3 regions of the Streptomyces sp. P3 genome follow, and region 2 is predicted to be linked to each of the others. Evidence: riboswitches for the same ligand, from Rfam matches in the RefSeq annotation. Region 2 holds a riboswitch; each other region holds the start of a gene.

The links. Region 2 has a riboswitch for cyclic di-AMP ahead of C6376_RS00220 (M23 family metallopeptidase). Riboswitches for the same ligand answer to the same signal wherever they lie in the genome.
Region 1: another riboswitch for cyclic di-AMP. It lies ahead of C6376_RS10890 (M23 family metallopeptidase); the one in region 2 lies ahead of C6376_RS00220 (M23 family metallopeptidase).
Region 3: another riboswitch for cyclic di-AMP. It lies ahead of C6376_RS13165 (transglycosylase family protein); the one in region 2 lies ahead of C6376_RS00220 (M23 family metallopeptidase).

The regions. Positions count from the first base shown of each region.
Region 1 is NZ_CP028369.1:2,418,504-2,424,043, reverse strand. It holds gene trmB (tRNA (guanosine(46)-N7)-methyltransferase TrmB) at 1-644, shown strand, start outside; gene C6376_RS10900 (PrsW family glutamic-type intramembrane protease) at 766-2,223, shown strand; gene C6376_RS10895 (aldo/keto reductase) at 2,299-3,243, opposite strand; gene C6376_RS10890 (M23 family metallopeptidase) at 3,406-4,446, opposite strand; cyclic di-AMP (ydaO/yuaA leader) riboswitch at 4,456-4,622, opposite strand; tRNA gene C6376_RS10885 (tRNA-Met) at 4,938-5,011, opposite strand; gene C6376_RS10880 (dihydrofolate reductase family protein) at 5,083-5,540, opposite strand, start outside.
Region 2 is NZ_CP028369.1:73,409-78,948, forward strand. It holds gene C6376_RS00215 (GntR family transcriptional regulator) at 82-777, opposite strand; gene C6376_RS00220 (M23 family metallopeptidase) at 965-1,720, opposite strand; cyclic di-AMP (ydaO/yuaA leader) riboswitch at 1,735-1,901, opposite strand; gene C6376_RS00225 (pitrilysin family protein) at 2,112-3,500, opposite strand; gene C6376_RS00230 (pitrilysin family protein) at 3,497-4,846, opposite strand; gene C6376_RS00235 (DNA topoisomerase (ATP-hydrolyzing) subunit A) at 5,118-5,540, shown strand, end outside.
Region 3 is NZ_CP028369.1:2,917,839-2,923,378, forward strand. It holds gene C6376_RS13155 (cytochrome P450) at 1-430, shown strand, start outside; gene C6376_RS13160 (transglycosylase family protein) at 646-1,680, shown strand; cyclic di-AMP (ydaO/yuaA leader) riboswitch at 1,886-2,068, shown strand; gene C6376_RS13165 (transglycosylase family protein) at 2,072-2,776, shown strand; gene eno (phosphopyruvate hydratase) at 3,333-4,628, shown strand; gene C6376_RS13175 (septum formation initiator family protein) at 4,747-5,223, shown strand; gene C6376_RS13180 (DUF501 domain-containing protein) at 5,249-5,540, shown strand, end outside.

The DNA of each region.
Region 1 (5,540 bases), 2.3 Mb from region 2:
CGGACGCGCTGCAGCGGCTGTGGGCCAAGTGGGGGCTGGACATCGACGGGCGCGGGGTGGACCTCGCCGAGTTGTTCGGCGCAGGAGGGCGTCCCGTCGTGCTGGAGATCGGTTTCGGCATGGGTGAGGCGACCGCGCGGATGGCCGCCGCCGACCCCGGCACCGACATCCTCGCGGTGGACGTGCACACGCCCGGTCAGGGCAACCTGCTCAGCCTCGCCGACCGCAACGCGCTGACCAACGTCCGGGTCGCCAACGGCGACGCGATCATCCTGCTGCGCGAGATGCTGCCGGCGGACTCGCTCGACGGGCTGCGCGTCTACTTCCCCGACCCCTGGCCCAAGAAGCGCCACCACAAGCGGCGGCTGATCCAGCCGGAGTTCCTCGACCTGGCGGCGACACGGCTGAAGCCCGGCGCGCTCGTGCACTGCGCGACCGACTGGGAGCCGTACGCGGAGCAGATGCTCGAGGTGCTGACCGCGCACCCCGACTTCGAGAACACCCGGGCCGACGGCGGGTTCGCGCCCCGGCCCGACTTCCGGCCGCTGACCCGTTTCGAGGGTCAGGGGCTGGACAAGGGTCACGTGGTGAACGATCTGCTGTTCCGGCGCGTACAGCATCGCGTCCAGCACGGGGATCACTGACCGAACAATTCCCTCCACCACAGTCCCCTCCCTCGTTAGGGTCGATGCCGTGGCCATCAGTTCCCCGTTTCCGCCCAGTCCGCCGCAGCCGCCGCACCCCGGCCGCGAGCCCGAGGGCGGTGTGCTCCGGCAGCCTCACTGGTGGCAGCACAGGTGGGTCCGGTACGGCGCGCTGATCACCCTGCTCGCCCTGTCCGGGCTGGTCATCCTCGCCCTGGTCCGCGAACAGACCGGCACCGAGGGCCTCCTCGTGGGGCTGGGGCTCGCCGTGCTGCCCGTACCGCTGCTCGTCGCCGCCTTCCGGTGGCTCGACCGGGTCGAACCCGGCCCGTGGCGGAACCTGCTCTTCGCCTTCGCCTGGGGCGCGTGCGCGGCGGCGCTCATAGCCATCATCGCCAACAGTTTCGCGACCAGATGGATAGCCACCGCGACCGCGGACCCGTCCGGCGCGGACACCCTGGGCGCGACCGTCATAGCGCCGGTCGTCGAGGAGTCCGCCAAGGCCGCGGCCGTCCTGCTCGTCTTCCTCTTCCGCAGGCGGGACTTCACCGGGATCGTCGACGGCGTGGTCATAGCCGGCATCACCGCCACCGGCTTCGCCTTCACCGAGAACATCCTCTACCTCGGCACCGCCTTCGGCACCGACCAGCTCACGGGCGACAGCGGCATCGCCTCCGTCACCGCCGCGACCTTCTTCGTGCGCGTCGTCATGTCGCCGTTCGCGCACCCCCTGTTCACCGTCCTGACCGGCATCGGCTTCGGCGTCGCCGCGCTCTCCGGGGAGCGCCGGCACGCACGGCGCGTGCTGCTTCCGCTGTCCGGGCTGCTCCTCGCGATGGGCATGCACGCCCTGTGGAACGGCTCCTCGTCGTTCGGCGAACTCGGGTTCCTCGCGGTGTACGCGGCGATCATGGTGCCCGCGTTCGGGCTGCTGACCTGGCTGGTGGTGTGGACGCGCCAGCGCGAGCTGCGCACGGTGCGCGAGGAGCTGCCCGTCTACGCGGCCGCCGGCTGGATCGCGCCGGCCGAACCGTTCGCGCTCGGCTCGATGCGGGCCCGGCGGCTGGCCAGGGTGTACGCCGGACGTCACCTCGGCAGGCCCGCGGCCCGTGTCGTGGCACAGTACGAGGCGTACGCGACATCCCTCGCGTTCCTGCGCCACCGCGGCCGGCAGGGGCGGGCAGGCGCCGATTTCCTGGTCCGCGAACGGGAGTTGCTGAACGAGCTGTGGCGGCGCAAGGACGTCGCCCGGCCCGCCCTGGACCACGCGGCCCGCATGACGGCCCCTCCGGTGCGGATGCCCCCGCCGCCCTGGCCGACGTACGGGACGTACGGGTACGGCCAGGGCCCGGCGTACGGCCAGGGCCAGGCGTACGGCCCGGGCCCGGGATACGGGCAAGGACCGGCGTACGGCCAGAGCCCGACCTACGGCGGCCGGCCGCCCGCCCCCGGATACGGCCACCGGAACGGCCACACACCCGGGTACGGGTACGGGTACGAGCCCGGCAACCCGCCCGGACACGGGCACGGATACGGGTATCCGCCGGGCCCCCACCCCGCGGCCAACCCCCACCAGTAGCCGGACGCCCCACGCGGGCCGACGCACCGGACGCGCCGAGCCGGTCAGGCCGACAGCCCGGACGCGCCGGTCAGGTCACGCCGATGCCTGGGTCAGGCGGGTGACCTCCGCCTCGGTCAGTTCCAGGTCGGCCACCGCCATCAGCGCCGGGAGCTGCTCGGCCGTGCGGGCGGAGGCGATCGGAGCGGCCACCGTCGGCTGTGCGGCGAGCCACGCCAGGGCGACCGTGGCGACCTGGGCGTCATGGGCGCGGGCGATCTCGTCCAGCGCGGCGAGGACGCTGCGGCCCCGGGCCGTGTCGAGGTGCTTGGCGGCGCCGCCGGCGCGGGCGCTCTCGACCGTCGTGCCGGGCCGGTACTTGCCGGTGAGGAAGCCGGAGGCCAGCGCGAAGTACGGGACGGCGGCGAGGCCGAAGCGGGCGGCGAGGTCCTGGAGGCCGCCCTCGTAGGTGTCGCGGGAGACCAGGTTGTAGTGGGGCTGTACGGCGACGTACCGGGCGAGGCCCTCGCGGTCGGAGAACTCCAGGGACTCCTGAAGGCGTGCGGGCGAGATGTTGGAGGCGGCTATGTGCCGCACCTTGCCCGCCCTCACCAGTTCGTCGAGCGCGCCGACGATCTCTTCGACGGGCACCTCGGTCTTGTCGAAGTGCGTGTAGTAGAGGTCGATGTGGTCGGTGCCGAGACGGCGCAGGGAGGCGTCGGCGGCGGCCTTGATGTTGTCCGCGGACAGACCGGGGAAGTCGGGGTGCTGGCTGACCTTGGTGGCGATCACGACGTCGTCGCGGTTGCCGCGGGCCTTCAGCCACCTGCCGATGACGGTCTCGGACTCGCCGCCGCCGTTGCCCTCGACCCACGCGGAGTAGGAGTCGGCGGTGTCGACGAAGTTGCCGCCCGCGGCCGTGTAGGCGTCGAGGACGGCGAAGGAGGCCGCCTCGTCCGCGGTCCAGCCGAAGACGTTGCCGCCGAGGGCGAGGGGGAAGATCTCGAGGTCCGAGGAACCGAGGGTGCGCAGAGAAGTCATGCTTCGTCTCAACGGACGCGGCAGGCACGCCATTCCTCGCGTGACACGAAGAACAGGTGAACAAGCGGCAGCCCTGACGTCGGGGGTGGCCGTCAGGGCTGCCGTTGCTCGATGGTCCTCAGAGCTCCTCGAGGGACGGCTCAGGCCTCCTCGAGGGACGGCTCAGGGGTTGAGGCCCTTGCTGCGCAGCCAGGCCGCCGGGTCGATGCCGTCGGCGTCGCCGTTCGCGTGGACCTCGAGGTGGAGGTGGGCTCCGGTGACGTTCCCGGTGGCGCCCACGCGGCCGATCACGTCACCGGTGGCGACCTTCTGGCCGACGCTGACGCTGATCGACGACTGGTGGCAGAACCAGAGCTCGGTGCCGTCGTCCAGGGTGAGGATGGTGCGGTAGCCGTAGGAACCGGCCCAGCCGGCCTCGGTGATGGTGCCGCTGTGGACGGCCTTGATGAGCGTGCCCGTCGGCGCGGCGAAGTCCAGACCCGTGTGGTAGCCGGAGGACCAGAGGGAGCCGGCCTGGCCGAAGGTCGAGGTGATGGTGTACGAGGAGGTCGGCAGCGTGTACTGCTTGGCCAGCTCGGCAAGACGCGCGGCCTCGACCTTGGCGGCGGCCTCCTCGGCGGCCTTCTTCTTCGCGGCGGCGGCCTTGGCCAGCGCCTCCTTCTCGGCCTTGACGACGGCGTCGGCCTTCGCCTTGGCGGCCGCGGCGGCGGCCTTGACCTCGACCTGGGTCTTCTGCGACTCGGCCTGGGCCATGATCCGGCTGCGCAGGGCCTCGCCGGCGTCGGCGACGCTCTGGTCGACGTCGGTGTCGGCGTCGGTGTCGAAGGCGGCCTCGGAGCCGAAGCTCGCCAGGGCGGGCGCGGCTTCCGGGGCGGGCTTGTCGTCGGAGATCAGCGAGCCCACGCCCGGCAGGTCCGGCATGGAGATGGAGACCGGGGCCTTGCCGGTGTTGGCGCTGGCCATCCCGCCCGCGCTGACGGCGGCGATGACGCCGACGCCGAGGACGGTGGAGCTGCGGGCGAATCCGCCGCCGCGCTGCTTGGCGACGCGGTGCTTGCCGCGTACCGGGCGAATGGACTCCGCGGTGGGGTTCCACTCCTCCCAGGGGCCCTCGTCGGTGCGGTAGCCGCCGTAGCCGAAGGTCTCGGTGGGGGGCTGGACCGGCGCGTACGGGGCCTCGGGGGCAGGCGGGTTGGACGCCACGCGGGCGCGCTCCTTTCCTTCCGTCGCCTACCGGGTTAGCTGACGGGTTCGGAGTCGGAAGGTCTCCTACGCGCGTATACCGGCCGTGGACTCTGCGAGTTCACGGAGGCTTCCGCGTGATTCACCCCAAGGTGGTGGTTCCCCGGTTCCCTTGCGGGATTCGGCGCGTGCGCACGGAGCCGACTCTTGTGTCGGCTGGGACGGCCGCGCTGCGTTATCGAACGTTAATAGACCCGGGGGTGCGTTTCCAAGCCGTTCTTCTTGATCAACAACAATTCCGGCCTGGACTTTCTGGCCAGCAGCGGTGAAAAACGGGCGAGTTGACCCTCGTTCCGGGCGCCTCACCAGTCACACGCGTAGACGCGGCCGCCCAGGCACGGCGCACAGGGCGGCCACCCGGTCACGAAGGGTCACGAAGGGGCGTGGACACGCCATGGAGACGAACGCACCGAGGGCCGGAACCCTTTCGGATTCCGGCCCTCGGCCTTCAGTAGCGGGGACAGGATTTGAACCTGCGACCTCTGGGTTATGAGCCCAGCGAGCTACCGAGCTGCTCCACCCCGCGTCGTTGTGACTCCAGTGTACGTCATCCGGGGGACGCCCAGCACCAGGCTTTGTCGCGGCCCGGCCGGGGCCTCACACCAGGTGCCGGTTCGGGGCCTTCGCCCGCTCCTCGTACTCCGGCAGCACAAGGACGTCGACGCCCGAGGCCGCCAGCATGCCGGTCCCGTCCGCCGCCGTCACGAAGGTGTCGGGCTCGCGCCACGCCGTGACCACCCGGCGCACGCCGGCGTCCAGGATGAGGCGGGCGCACGGGGCGGGGCGGGAGGAGCGGCGGGCGCAGGGCTCGAGGCTGCTGTAGACGGTGGCGGCGGCCAGCCTGGGGTCGGCGGGGTCGAGCTTCGCGAGCGCCGCCTCCTCGGCGTGCACGACCGGGTCGCCTCCCTCGCGGGAGTGCCCGCGGGCCAACTCCGTCCCGTCGGCGGCCACGATCACCGCGCCGACGCTGAACGCCGTGCCGGAGGGCGGGCACTGGGCGGCCAGCTCGCAGGCGAGGGCCAGCCAGTGCCGGTCGGCCGCGGCGGCGAGCGGTC
Region 2 (5,540 bases):
GCGAGCCCTTCGCTTTTCCTGTTCACGGGCAGCATGAGTAATCCCCCGCGAATTACTTCTTCTTTGTATACGGCTCCCGTGTTAATGCCGCAGACCGGTCATGTTTACGGGAGGTTGCGAGGTCCTCACACGGTCTGCGCTCTCGGATCCCCTGGAGAACCGCAGCCGGTGCGCGAGCGTCGCGCGCTCGGTGTGCAGCGCCGTGACAGCCCGCGCGCGCTCCCCGTCGCCGCGCGTCACCGCGTCCACGATGGCGCCGTGCTCCGCCCAGGACGCCACGGGATCGGCCGGCGCCTCCACCGCGTACATCCAGGCGATCTTGTGCCGGAGCTGGGTGAGCATCGACGAGAGGGCGGGACTTCCGGAGGCCTGTGCGAGCGTCTCGTGGAACCAGCCCCCAAGAGAGCGCAGATCCTCGCTGTTGCCTCTCCTGGCCCGCTCCTGACCCAGCCGGACCAGGCCGCGCAGCACCTTCAGATGGGCCTCCGTGCGCCGCTGGGCGGCCCGGGAGGCACCGAGCGGCTCCAGCAGCAGCCGCATCTCCAGCAGGTCCGCGGCCTCCTGCTCGGTGGGCTCCGCCACACACGCGCCCGCGTGCCGCCGGGTGACGACGAAGCCCTCGGCCTCCAGTGTGCGCAGCGCCTCGCGGACGGGGACACGCGAGACGCCGTAGCGACGGGCGAGGAGTTCCTCGGTGAGGCGGCTGCCGCGTTCGTAGACACCCGCGACGATGTCGTCCCGGATGGCCGTGCACACCGAGTGCGCCGGAATTCGCATGACGGACCTCCGCCTTAATCCCCGTGAAACGTCGACGGTTGACGTGTGTTCCGTGACTCTATTGCAATGAGCGGGAATTTCCGACGGGGAGCCGGAATCCAGGGATATTTTTTGGACAGCGGACCCCCGGAAACGGCGAAAGCCCCGGCCGAGGGGCCGGGGCCGAACGATCTGTCGCCGTCATTCGTCAGACGTTGACGCCGTGCCCCCGGAGATAGGCGACCGGGTCGATGTCCGAGCCGTACTCGGGGGTCGTGCGGGCCTCGAAGTGCAGATGCGGGCCGGTGACGTTGCCCGTCGCGCCGGACAGCCCGATGCGCTGGCCCGGGGTGACCGTCTGGCCCACCGACACCTCGATGGACGACAGGTGACCGTACTGCGTGTACGTCCCGTCGTTCATCTTCAGGACGACCTGGTTGCCGTAGGCGCCGCCCCAGCCGGCCTCGACCACGGTGCCGGAGCCGACCGCGTGCACGGTGGTGCCGCTGGCCGCGTGGAAGTCGATGCCCGTGTGGCTGCCGGAGGACCACAGCGAGCTGCTGGCCTGGTAGCCGGTGGAGACGTAGGAGGCGGTGATCGGCGGCACGAAGGCGTTGAGACGCTTGCGCTCGGCCTCGCGGGCGGCACGCACGCGTGCCTCGCGCTCCTCCACGGCCTTCTTGGCGGCGGCCTTGCGGGAAGCCTCCTCGAAGGCGGCCTGCTTCTGCGCGGCGACCTGCTCGTCGACCTGGTCGGCGACGGACTCGGCGACGGACTCGCCGGCCGTGACGACGGGGATCAGACCGGTCTGCTCGGGGGTGGGCTCGGCCGCGAAGGCCGGGGTGGAGGCGACGGTGGCCATCACACCGGTGGTGGTGAGCGCCGCCACGCCGACCGCGCGAGCGGTGGAGCGCTGCATCCGGCTGGGCCGGCGGTGCTTCCCGGTGGCGCAGGTGAACGCCATGAAGTCAGGGGTGTCCTTTCCTTCCCTCTCGCCTACCGGGTTAGCTGACGGGTTCGGAGCAGGAAGGTCTCCTACGGACCCCCTCGCGTGCACGCGGGCGTCCGATTCACCCCAGGGACTTCACAAGTGGGTCCCCGGCTCCCCTGGCTCGCGCCGTACGGGGACTCGGCGATGACTGTCCGGTGCCGCGGCTGCGGCGCAGTGCCTGACGGACAGCCCGGATGAAGCTAAGCGGCGCGGGGATCAATCCTCAAACGGATCACGATTTTTGTAGCGCATCCCACAGAGCAGACAGGCAACCTCCACCCCAATTCGGACAAACAGAAGCCCTGGTGACGCTCGGTCGACCAGGGCCCCTGCGCGTGCGTGCCGTTGCCGCGGCGGCCGGTTGCTACTCGGCGGACACGACCTTCACCTCGCCGATGCCGAGGGCCTCGACGGGCTCCTTGATCCGGGCCGCGTCGCCCACCAGAACCGTCACCAGCCGGTCCACCGGGAAGGCGTTCACGGCCGCCGCGGTGGCCTCCACCGTGCCGGTCGCGGCGAGCTGCTGGTACAGCGTCGCCTGGTAGTCGTCGGGCAGGTGCTGCTCGACCTGGTCGGCCAGCGTGCTCGCGACGGCCGCCGCGGTCTCGAACTTCAGCGGCGCCACGCCGACCAGGTTCTGCACGGCGACGTCCCGCTCGGCGTCGGTCAGCCCTTCGGCGGCGAGGGTGCGCAGCACCTTCCACAGGTCGTCCAGCGCGGGACCGGTGTTCGGGGTGTCGACGGAGCCGCTGATGGCGAGCATCGCGGCGCCCGAGCCGTCCGGCGCGGACCGCAGGACCTGCCCGAAGGCGCGGACGCCGTAGGTGTAGCCCTTCTCCTCACGCAGGACGCGGTCCAGACGGGAGGTGAGGGTGCCGCCGAGACAGTAGGTGCCGAGCACCTGGGCGGGCCACACGCGGTCGTGCCGGTCGGCGCCGATCCGGCCGATCAGCAGCTGCGTCTGGACGGCGCCCGGGCGGTCCACGATGACGACCCGGCCGGCGTCGTCGGCGGTCACCGGGGGCACCGGCCGGGGCTCGGCGGCGGAGCCCGTCCAGGCGCCCAGGGTGTCGCCCAGGAGCGTGTCCAGATCGACCCCCGTGAGGTCGCCGACGACCACGGCGGTGGCCGTCGCGGGGCGGACGTGCTTGTCGTAGAAGGCCCGGACGGACGTGGAGTCGATCTTCTCTACCGTCTCGGCGGTGCCCTGCCGCGGACGCGACATACGGGCCGTGGCCGGGAACAGCTCCTTGGAGAGCTCCTTGGCGGCGCGCCGGGAGGGGTTGGCCAGCTCGTGCGGGATCTCGTCCAGGCGGTTGCGCACGAGGCGCTCGACCTCGCTGTCGGCGAACGCGGGCGCCCTGAGGGCGTCGGCGAGCAGACCGAGGCCCTTGGTCAGGCGCGAGGCCGGGACCTCGAGGCTGATGCGGACGCCGGGGTGGTCGGCGTGCGCGTCCAGGGTGGCGCCGCAGCGCTCCAGTTCGGCGGCGAACTCCTCGGCGGAGTGTTTGTCGGTGCCCTCGGTGAAGGCGCGCGCCATGATCGTGGCGAGGCCGTCGAGACCGGCCGGTTCCGCGTCCAGCGGGGCGTCGAGCAGGATCTCGACGGCGACGACCTGCTGACCGGGGCGGTGGCAGTGCAGCACAGTCAGGCCGTTGGCCAGGGCGGTGCGCTCGGGCGCCGGGAACGCCCACGGCTTGGCCTCGCCCGCCAGGGGCTGGGGGTGGAAGTCCATCGTGGCGAGCTCGGTCACCGGGCCGCCTCCTCGTTCTCGTCCTGGTCGGCGGGGGCTTCGGGGGCGGTGGGCTCGTAGACGAGCACCGCGCGGTTGTCGGGACGCAGGCGGGCCCGGGCGATCTCCCGCACCTCCTCGGCCGTCACGTCCAGCACCCGCTGGACCGCGGTCAGGGCGAGCTGCGGGTCGCCGAACAGGACGGCGAACCGGCACAGTTCGTCGGCGCGGCCGGCGACCGTGCCGAGGCGGTCGAGCCACTCGCGCTCCAACTGGGCCTGGGCGCGCTCCATCTCCTCGGCCGTGGGGCCCTCCTCGGCGAACCGGGCGAGCTCCTCGTCGATGGCCTCCTCGATGACGGGCACCTCGACGTCACCGGACGTCTTCACGTCCAGCCAGCCCAGGGAAGGTGCTCCGGCCAGCCGCAGCAGGCCGAAGCCGGCCGCCACCGCCGTACGGTCGCGGCGCACGAGCCGGTTGTAGAGGCGGGAGGACTCGCCGCCGCCGAGGACGGTGAGCGCCAGGTCGACGGCGTCGCACGCGCGCGTGCCGTCCTCGGGCAGACGGTAGGCCGCCATCAGGGCGCGGGCCGGCACCTCCTCCTCGACGACCTCCCGCACCTGCTCGCCGATGACGTCGGGCAGGGAGCCGTCGCGCGGGGCGGGCTTGCCGTCGTGCCCGGCGATGGAACCGAAGTACTTCTCGATCCAGGCGAGCGTCTGCTCCGGGTCGATGTCGCCGACCACGGACAGGACCGCGTTGTTGGGCGCGTAGTACGTGCGGAAGAACGCGCGCGCGTCCTCCAGCGTCGCTGCGTCCAGGTCGGCCATCGAGCCGATCGGCGTGTGGTGGTAGGGGTGGCCGTCGGGGTAGGCGAGAGCGGTGAGCTTCTCGAAGGCGGTGCCGTAGGGAACGTTGTCGTAACGCTGGCGGCGCTCGTTCTTGACGACGTCGCGCTGGTTCTCCATCGACTCGTCGTCGAGCGCGGTGAGCAGGGATCCCATGCGGTCGGCCTCCAGCCAGAGGGCGAGCTCCAGCTGGTGGGCGGGCATGGTCTCGAAGTAGTTGGTGCGCTCGAAACTGGTGGTGCCGTTCAGCGAACCGCCCGCACCCTGGACCAGCTCGAAGTGGCCGTTGCCCTTGACCTGGCCGGACCCCTGGAACATCAGGTGCTCGAAGAGGTGGGCGAGGCCTGTACGGCCCTTGACTTCATGGCGTGAGCCGACGTCGTACCAGAGGCACACCGCCGCCACGGGGGTCAGGTGGTCCTCCGAGAGCACCACGCGCAGGCCGTTGGCCAGGCGGTGCTCGGTCGCTGTCAGGCCCCCGGAGCCTGCCTGGGCTGTGGCCGTGTGACCCATGGGCATGTACGTCCCTTCCGATCGCGGACGCGGTCGTCGAAACCGCGGTTTTCCTGCCGGTCCTGTCACTGTATGCAAGCGTGCGGACAGGAGGCGAAGTTCCCGGACGACATACGCCGAGAGCGAGATCGCGTAGCCTGCGGGCAGCCGTGGACGAGGCGACTTCGCGGGCGGGGCCGAAGGGCCGACGCCGGGTCCTCGCCCGCCCTGTCAGTGCCACGGTCCACAATGGTCCGCATCAGATCCCGTCACACGCCCCAGCAAGGAGCCGGCAGCGATGGCCCGCCGCAGCACGAAGACCCCGCCGCCCGACGACTCGTACGAGGAGCGGATCCTCGACATCGACGTCGTCGACGAGATGCAGGGCTCCTTCCTCGAGTACGCGTACTCGGTCATCTACTCCCGCGCCCTGCCGGACGCCCGTGACGGTCTGAAGCCGGTGCACCGCCGCATCGTCTACCAGATGAACGAGATGGGCCTGCGCCCGGAGCGCGGCTATGTGAAGTGCGCCCGTGTGGTCGGCGAGGTGATGGGCAAGCTGCACCCGCACGGCGACTCGTCGATCTACGACGCCCTGGTGCGCATGGCCCAGCCCTTCTCCATGCGTGTGCCGCTGATCGACGGCCACGGCAACTTCGGCTCCCTCGGCAATGACGACCCGCCGGCCGCCATGCGGTACACGGAGTGCCGCCAGGCCGCG
Region 3 (5,540 bases), 2.8 Mb from region 2:
CGCCCTGCTCGCCACCGGCGTCGAGGAACTGCTCCGCTACGACGGGCCCGTCGAACTCGCCACCTGGCGGTTCGCGACCGAGCCGGTCGTCATCGGCGGCCAGGACATCGCGCCCGGCGATCCCGTCCTCGTCGTGCTGGCCGCCGCCGACCGCGATCCGGCCCGCTTCACCGACCCCGACACCCTCGACCTCGCCCGCCGTGACAACCAGCACCTCGGCTACGGCCACGGCATCCACTACTGCCTGGGCGCCCCGCTGGCCCGGCTTGAGGGCCAGACCGCGCTGGCCACTCTGCTCACCCGGCTTCCCGACCTTCGACTGGCGGTGGAACCAGCCGAGTTGAGGTGGCGCGGCGGCCTCATCATGCGCGGCCTGCGCACGCTGCCGGTCGAGTTCGCCCCGGTGTCCGGCCCGCGCTCCGGCGTCTGACGGTTCCGTCACAGCGGTGCGGGTCTGACCGGACGTCAGCGGATTGTGACCATGTGGCGAAGCAAAGGTGACCGATCCTCAAGTCTGTGATCTTCACGTGATCTGCGCGGCATTAACTTGTGACAAGTGATCGTCTGCCGATACGTTCACTCGTCAGCGCGACGCGTCAGCTCACTCGCCCGCGCCGGCACTGCTGTCCAGAGAAAGGCCCTCGCATGCTCTCCGGGAACGGTCGTCACCGTCGCCCCCGCCAGGCCCCCGCGCTGCTCGTCGCGGCCGGGGTGACCGGCTCCGCCATCGCCATCCCGCTGTTCGCCGCCTCCGGCGCGAGCGCCGCGGACGGCACGGTGTGGGACAAGGTGGCGCAGTGCGAGACCGGGGGCTCGTGGAGTGCCGACGGAGTCGGCGGCGAGTCCGGCGGCCTGAGCCTCACCCAGCAGGACTGGAACGCCTACGGCGGACTCGACTACGCGGCGAGCCCCGACCTGGCCAGCCGCAACCAGCAGATCGCCGTGGCGCAGAAGGTGCTCGCGGCCAAGGGCGTAGGCGCGTGGGGCACGTGCGGGCTGACCTCCGGGCTCACCAAGGAGAACGGCGCGCTGGCCGTGGACACCGGAGTGGCGGGCGATTCGTCGGAATCATCCGGCTCCTCGGGTTTGTCCGACCTGTCCAGGGGGTTGTCGGGTTCGTCGGGCTCGTCGAGCTCCTCGGATTCCGGCGGCTCGACCGGCTCCGGCGACTCCAGCGGTTCGACCGGGTCGTCCGACTCGCCTGACTCGTCCGGTGATTCCACGAGTTCACCCTCGGCGTCACCTTCGTCCCCTTCGTCACCATCGGCCGTCACGGGCGACTCCGACGGCGCCGGCCGTCAGGGAGGCCCGCGGGCGGCCGACGGCTCGCCCACGGGGACACCGGAAGCGGTCAACCCGGACAAGTCGGGCCAGGAGGCGGGTTCCTGGAACCTCGTCGACACCGGTTCCCTCGGCTCCGGCCGCCATCGCGGCACCACGGCCGACGAGCCGGCGGCCAAGGGTGCCGACATCGAGGCGGGCGGTGCGTCCACCGCCTCCGCGGGCCGGCACGCCGCGGCCACCTATGTGGTCCAGGAGGGCGACTCCCTCGCCTCCATCGCCGACTCCCTTGGCCTCCACGGCGGATGGCGTGCCCTCTACGCCGAGAACAAGGACGTCATCGGCGCCGATCCGAGCGACATCGCTCCCGGTCAGACCCTCGACACAGGGGTCCAATAGGGCGCAAAGCCCAAGAAAATCAGCGGGAGTTCACGTCACACTTCGCGGTGAATGTCCGCTTTGGTGAAAGTGTGGGATGAGTCTCAGAAGCCCTGATCGTCTTTGAAATTCCGCGGATCGCGTGTCTACGGTCGTGACCGCTCGGCAACCCGAGCCCCGGCCGTCGCAACGCCGAATCCTGCCAGCGGCTGCCCGGGAACAGTCGTCGCGTCAAGCGCCGTAGGCAGGAGCGGGGGACCCAAGGTAAGTGCCGAACCGGGAAGTCACCGGAGCGGCTTGGGGTGAAGCCACACCTCCACGGAGCGGAAGTCTCCGGCGGAGGAGTGGCCGGGCAACTCACACGGCCCGAACCCGACAGCTCACCTCGCAGGCGTCGGTGAGGGGATCCACCATGCTGTTTTCCGGTAAGGGCAAGCACCGCCGTCCGTCCAAGGCCACCCGTGCCGCCGCTCTGGCCGGCGTCACCGGCGTCGCCATCGCCGCACCGCTGCTGGCGGCCGGCAACGCCTCCGCCGCCACCGCCTCCGAGTGGGACGCGGTCGCCCAGTGCGAGTCCGGCGGCGACTGGTCCATCAACACCGGCAACGGCTACTACGGCGGCCTGCAGTTCTCGTCCTCCACCTGGGCCGCGTACGGCGGCACGCAGTACGCCTCGCAGGCCAACCAGGCCTCCAAGGCCCAGCAGATAGCCATCGGCGAGAAGGTCCTCGCGGGCCAGGGCAAGGGCGCCTGGCCGGTCTGCGGCAAGGGTCTGTCCGGCGCCTCCTACGACGGCGGCAGCGCCGCCTCCTCGAACTCGGGCTCCTCCGGCTCGTCGGACAGCGGCAGCAGCTCCCGCTCGACCGAGCAGAAGAGCAGCTCCCGCTCCACCGACCGTCCGGCGGCCGCCAAGAAGTCCAAGACGGTCACCACCCCGACCGGCAAGAAGGTCAAGAAGGGCGACGGCGAGTACAAGGTCGTCAAGGGCGACACCCTCAGCTCCATCGCCGAGAAGCACAAGGTCGAGGGTGGCTGGCAGAAGCTGTTCGAGCTGAACAAGGACATCGTCCAGGACGCCGACCTCATCTACCCGGGTCAGCAGCTGCACCTGAAGTGACAGCCGGCTGCCGACGCGGCCACCGTGCCCTCCCGATGAAGGTCGGCACCCTGAGAACCGCGTGACGGCCCCCCGTCCCCACGAGCCCCCCGTTCCGGTGCGTGTTCCCCCGTACGCACCGGGACGGGGTTTTCTCTTGCGCTCTTCCGGCCGGCGCGCTCCCGGCCGCCGCTCTTCCGGCCGTCGTTCGTCCAGCCGCCGCGCTCCCGGCCGGCGTTCTCCAGACCGCTTTCCTCCCGGCCGACGTTCTTCCGGCCGCTGCACTTCCGGCCTCCGGGCCTCCCGGCCGCCGTCCTTGCGGTCCTTCCGTTCCTTCGGGTCCTGTGGCAGCCGCCCGTCAGGCAGCCGTCCGTCAGGCCGTCGGCCTCCCGGGCCGCGTGGTGTTTTCCCGGCCTTTCGGGCCGCTTTCCCCAGCCGCTTTGTTCCGGACAGGAACAATGTGTACGGTCAGTCCGTCCACGGGACGGTCGGTCGGTGGCCGACGCCCCGGAGGCGGTTAGGCTCTAGGCGCAAGGCCACGCGCCGCGCACTTTCAGCGTCACATCCCATGAAGGAGATGCTCGTGCCGTCCATCGACGTCGTCGTAGCCCGGGAAATCCTGGACTCCCGAGGCAACCCCACGGTCGAGGTCGAGGTAGGCCTCGACGACGGCAGCACGGGTCGTGCCGCCGTTCCGTCCGGCGCCTCCACGGGTGCCTTCGAGGCCATCGAGCTGCGCGACGGTGACCCGAACCGCTACCAGGGCAAGGGTGTCGAGAAGGCCGTCCTCGCCGTCATCGAGCAGATCGGCCCGGAGCTCGTCGGCTACGACGCCACCGAGCAGCGCCTGATCGACCAGGCCATGTTCGACCTGGACGCCACCGACAACAAGGGCTCGCTCGGCGCCAACGCCATCCTCGGCGTCTCGCTCGCCGTCGCCCACGCCGCCTCCGAGGCCAGCGACCTGCCGCTGTTCCGCTACCTGGGCGGCCCGAACGCGCACCTGCTGCCCGTTCCGATGATGAACATCCTGAACGGCGGCTCGCACGCCGACTCCAACGTGGACATCCAGGAGTTCATGATCGCCCCGATCGGCGCGGAGTCCTTCTCCGAGGCCCTGCGCTGGGGCGCCGAGGTCTACCACACCCTCAAGAAGGTGCTGAAGACCAAGGGCCTGTCCACCGGCCTCGGCGACGAGGGCGGCTTCGCCCCGAACCTGGAGTCCAACCGCGCCGCGCTCGACCTCATCATCGAGGCCATCCAGCAGGCCGGTTACGTCCCCGGTGAGCAGATCGCGCTCGCGCTCGACGTCGCCGCGTCCGAGTTCTACAAGGACGGCAAGTACGAGTTCGAGGGCAAGTCCCGCTCGGCCGCCGAGATGACCGAGTACTACGAGGAGCTCGTCTCCGCGTACCCGCTCGTCTCCATCGAGGACCCGCTGTACGAGGACGACTGGGCCGGCTGGAAGGTCATCACCGACAAGCTGGGCGACAAGGTCCAGATCGTCGGCGACGACCTCTTCGTCACCAACCCGGAGCGCCTGGCCCGCGGCATCGACGAGGGCTCCGCCAACGCCCTGCTCGTCAAGGTCAACCAGATCGGCTCGCTGACCGAGACCCTGGACGCCGTCGAGATGGCCCAGCGCAACGGCTTCAAGTGCATGATGTCCCACCGCTCCGGCGAGACCGAGGACGTCACCATCGCCGACCTCGCCGTCGCGGTGAACTGTGGTCAGATCAAGACCGGCGCCCCGGCCCGCTCGGACCGCGTCGCCAAGTACAACCAGCTGCTGCGCATCGAGGAGATCCTCGACGACGCCGCGGTGTACGCGGGCCGCTCCGCCTTCCCGCGGTTCCGCTCCGCGAACCACTGAGCGCGGCAACGGCTGACCCCACCCGGGGTAAGGCCTAGCCAGTCGCACGAACGTCCCCGTACTCGGTCCCGTACCGTGTGCGGGGACGTACGCACGTGGGAGACGGGAGGCGCAGCACATGGCCGTGAAGGACCGGGACCGTTTCTCCACCGCGACCAGGATCAAGCTGCTCGGCGAGCAGACCGCGGCCCGTGTCTACCGTTCGCAGACCAAGCGCCAGGCCCGCCGCTCCCGCCTCACCGGCCGCGCGGCCCTGCTGGCGCTCGTCCTGTGCACGCTGATCGTGGCCCTGGCCTACCCGATGCGCCAGTACGTGTCCCAGCGCGCCGAGATCGCCGACCTGGAGCGCGAGAAGCAGCAGGCCGCCGAGCGCGTCGAGCAGCTGCGCGACCTCAAGGCGCGCTGGCAGGACGACGCGTACGCCGAGCAGCAGATCCGGCTGCGGCTGCACTACGTACTGCCGGGGGAGACCGGCTTCGTCGTCGTCGACCCGGACGCCGCGAGGCGCTCGCGCGCCGACCTCGGTGGGGCCGACCGCCCCTGGTACTCCAACGTCTGGGACGGGGTCGACAAGTCCGACGCCTCCGACCACTGACCGACCGACCGATGGAAAGACAGGCATGCAGACGCCCCCGCCGACCACTCCGCGCACCGAGCCCACCGACGCGGACGTCGAGGCCTTCAAGCAGCAGCTCGGACGCCCGCCGCGCGGCCTGCGCGCGATCGCGCACCGCTGCCCGTGCGGTCATCCGGACGTCGTCGAGACGGCCCCCCGCCTGCCCGACGGCACCCCCTTCCCGACGCTGTACTACCTGACGTGCCCGAAGGCCAACTCGGCGATCGGCACGCTGGAGGCGAACGGCGTGATGAAGGAGATGACGGAGCGGCTGCAGTCCGACCCCGAGCTCGCCG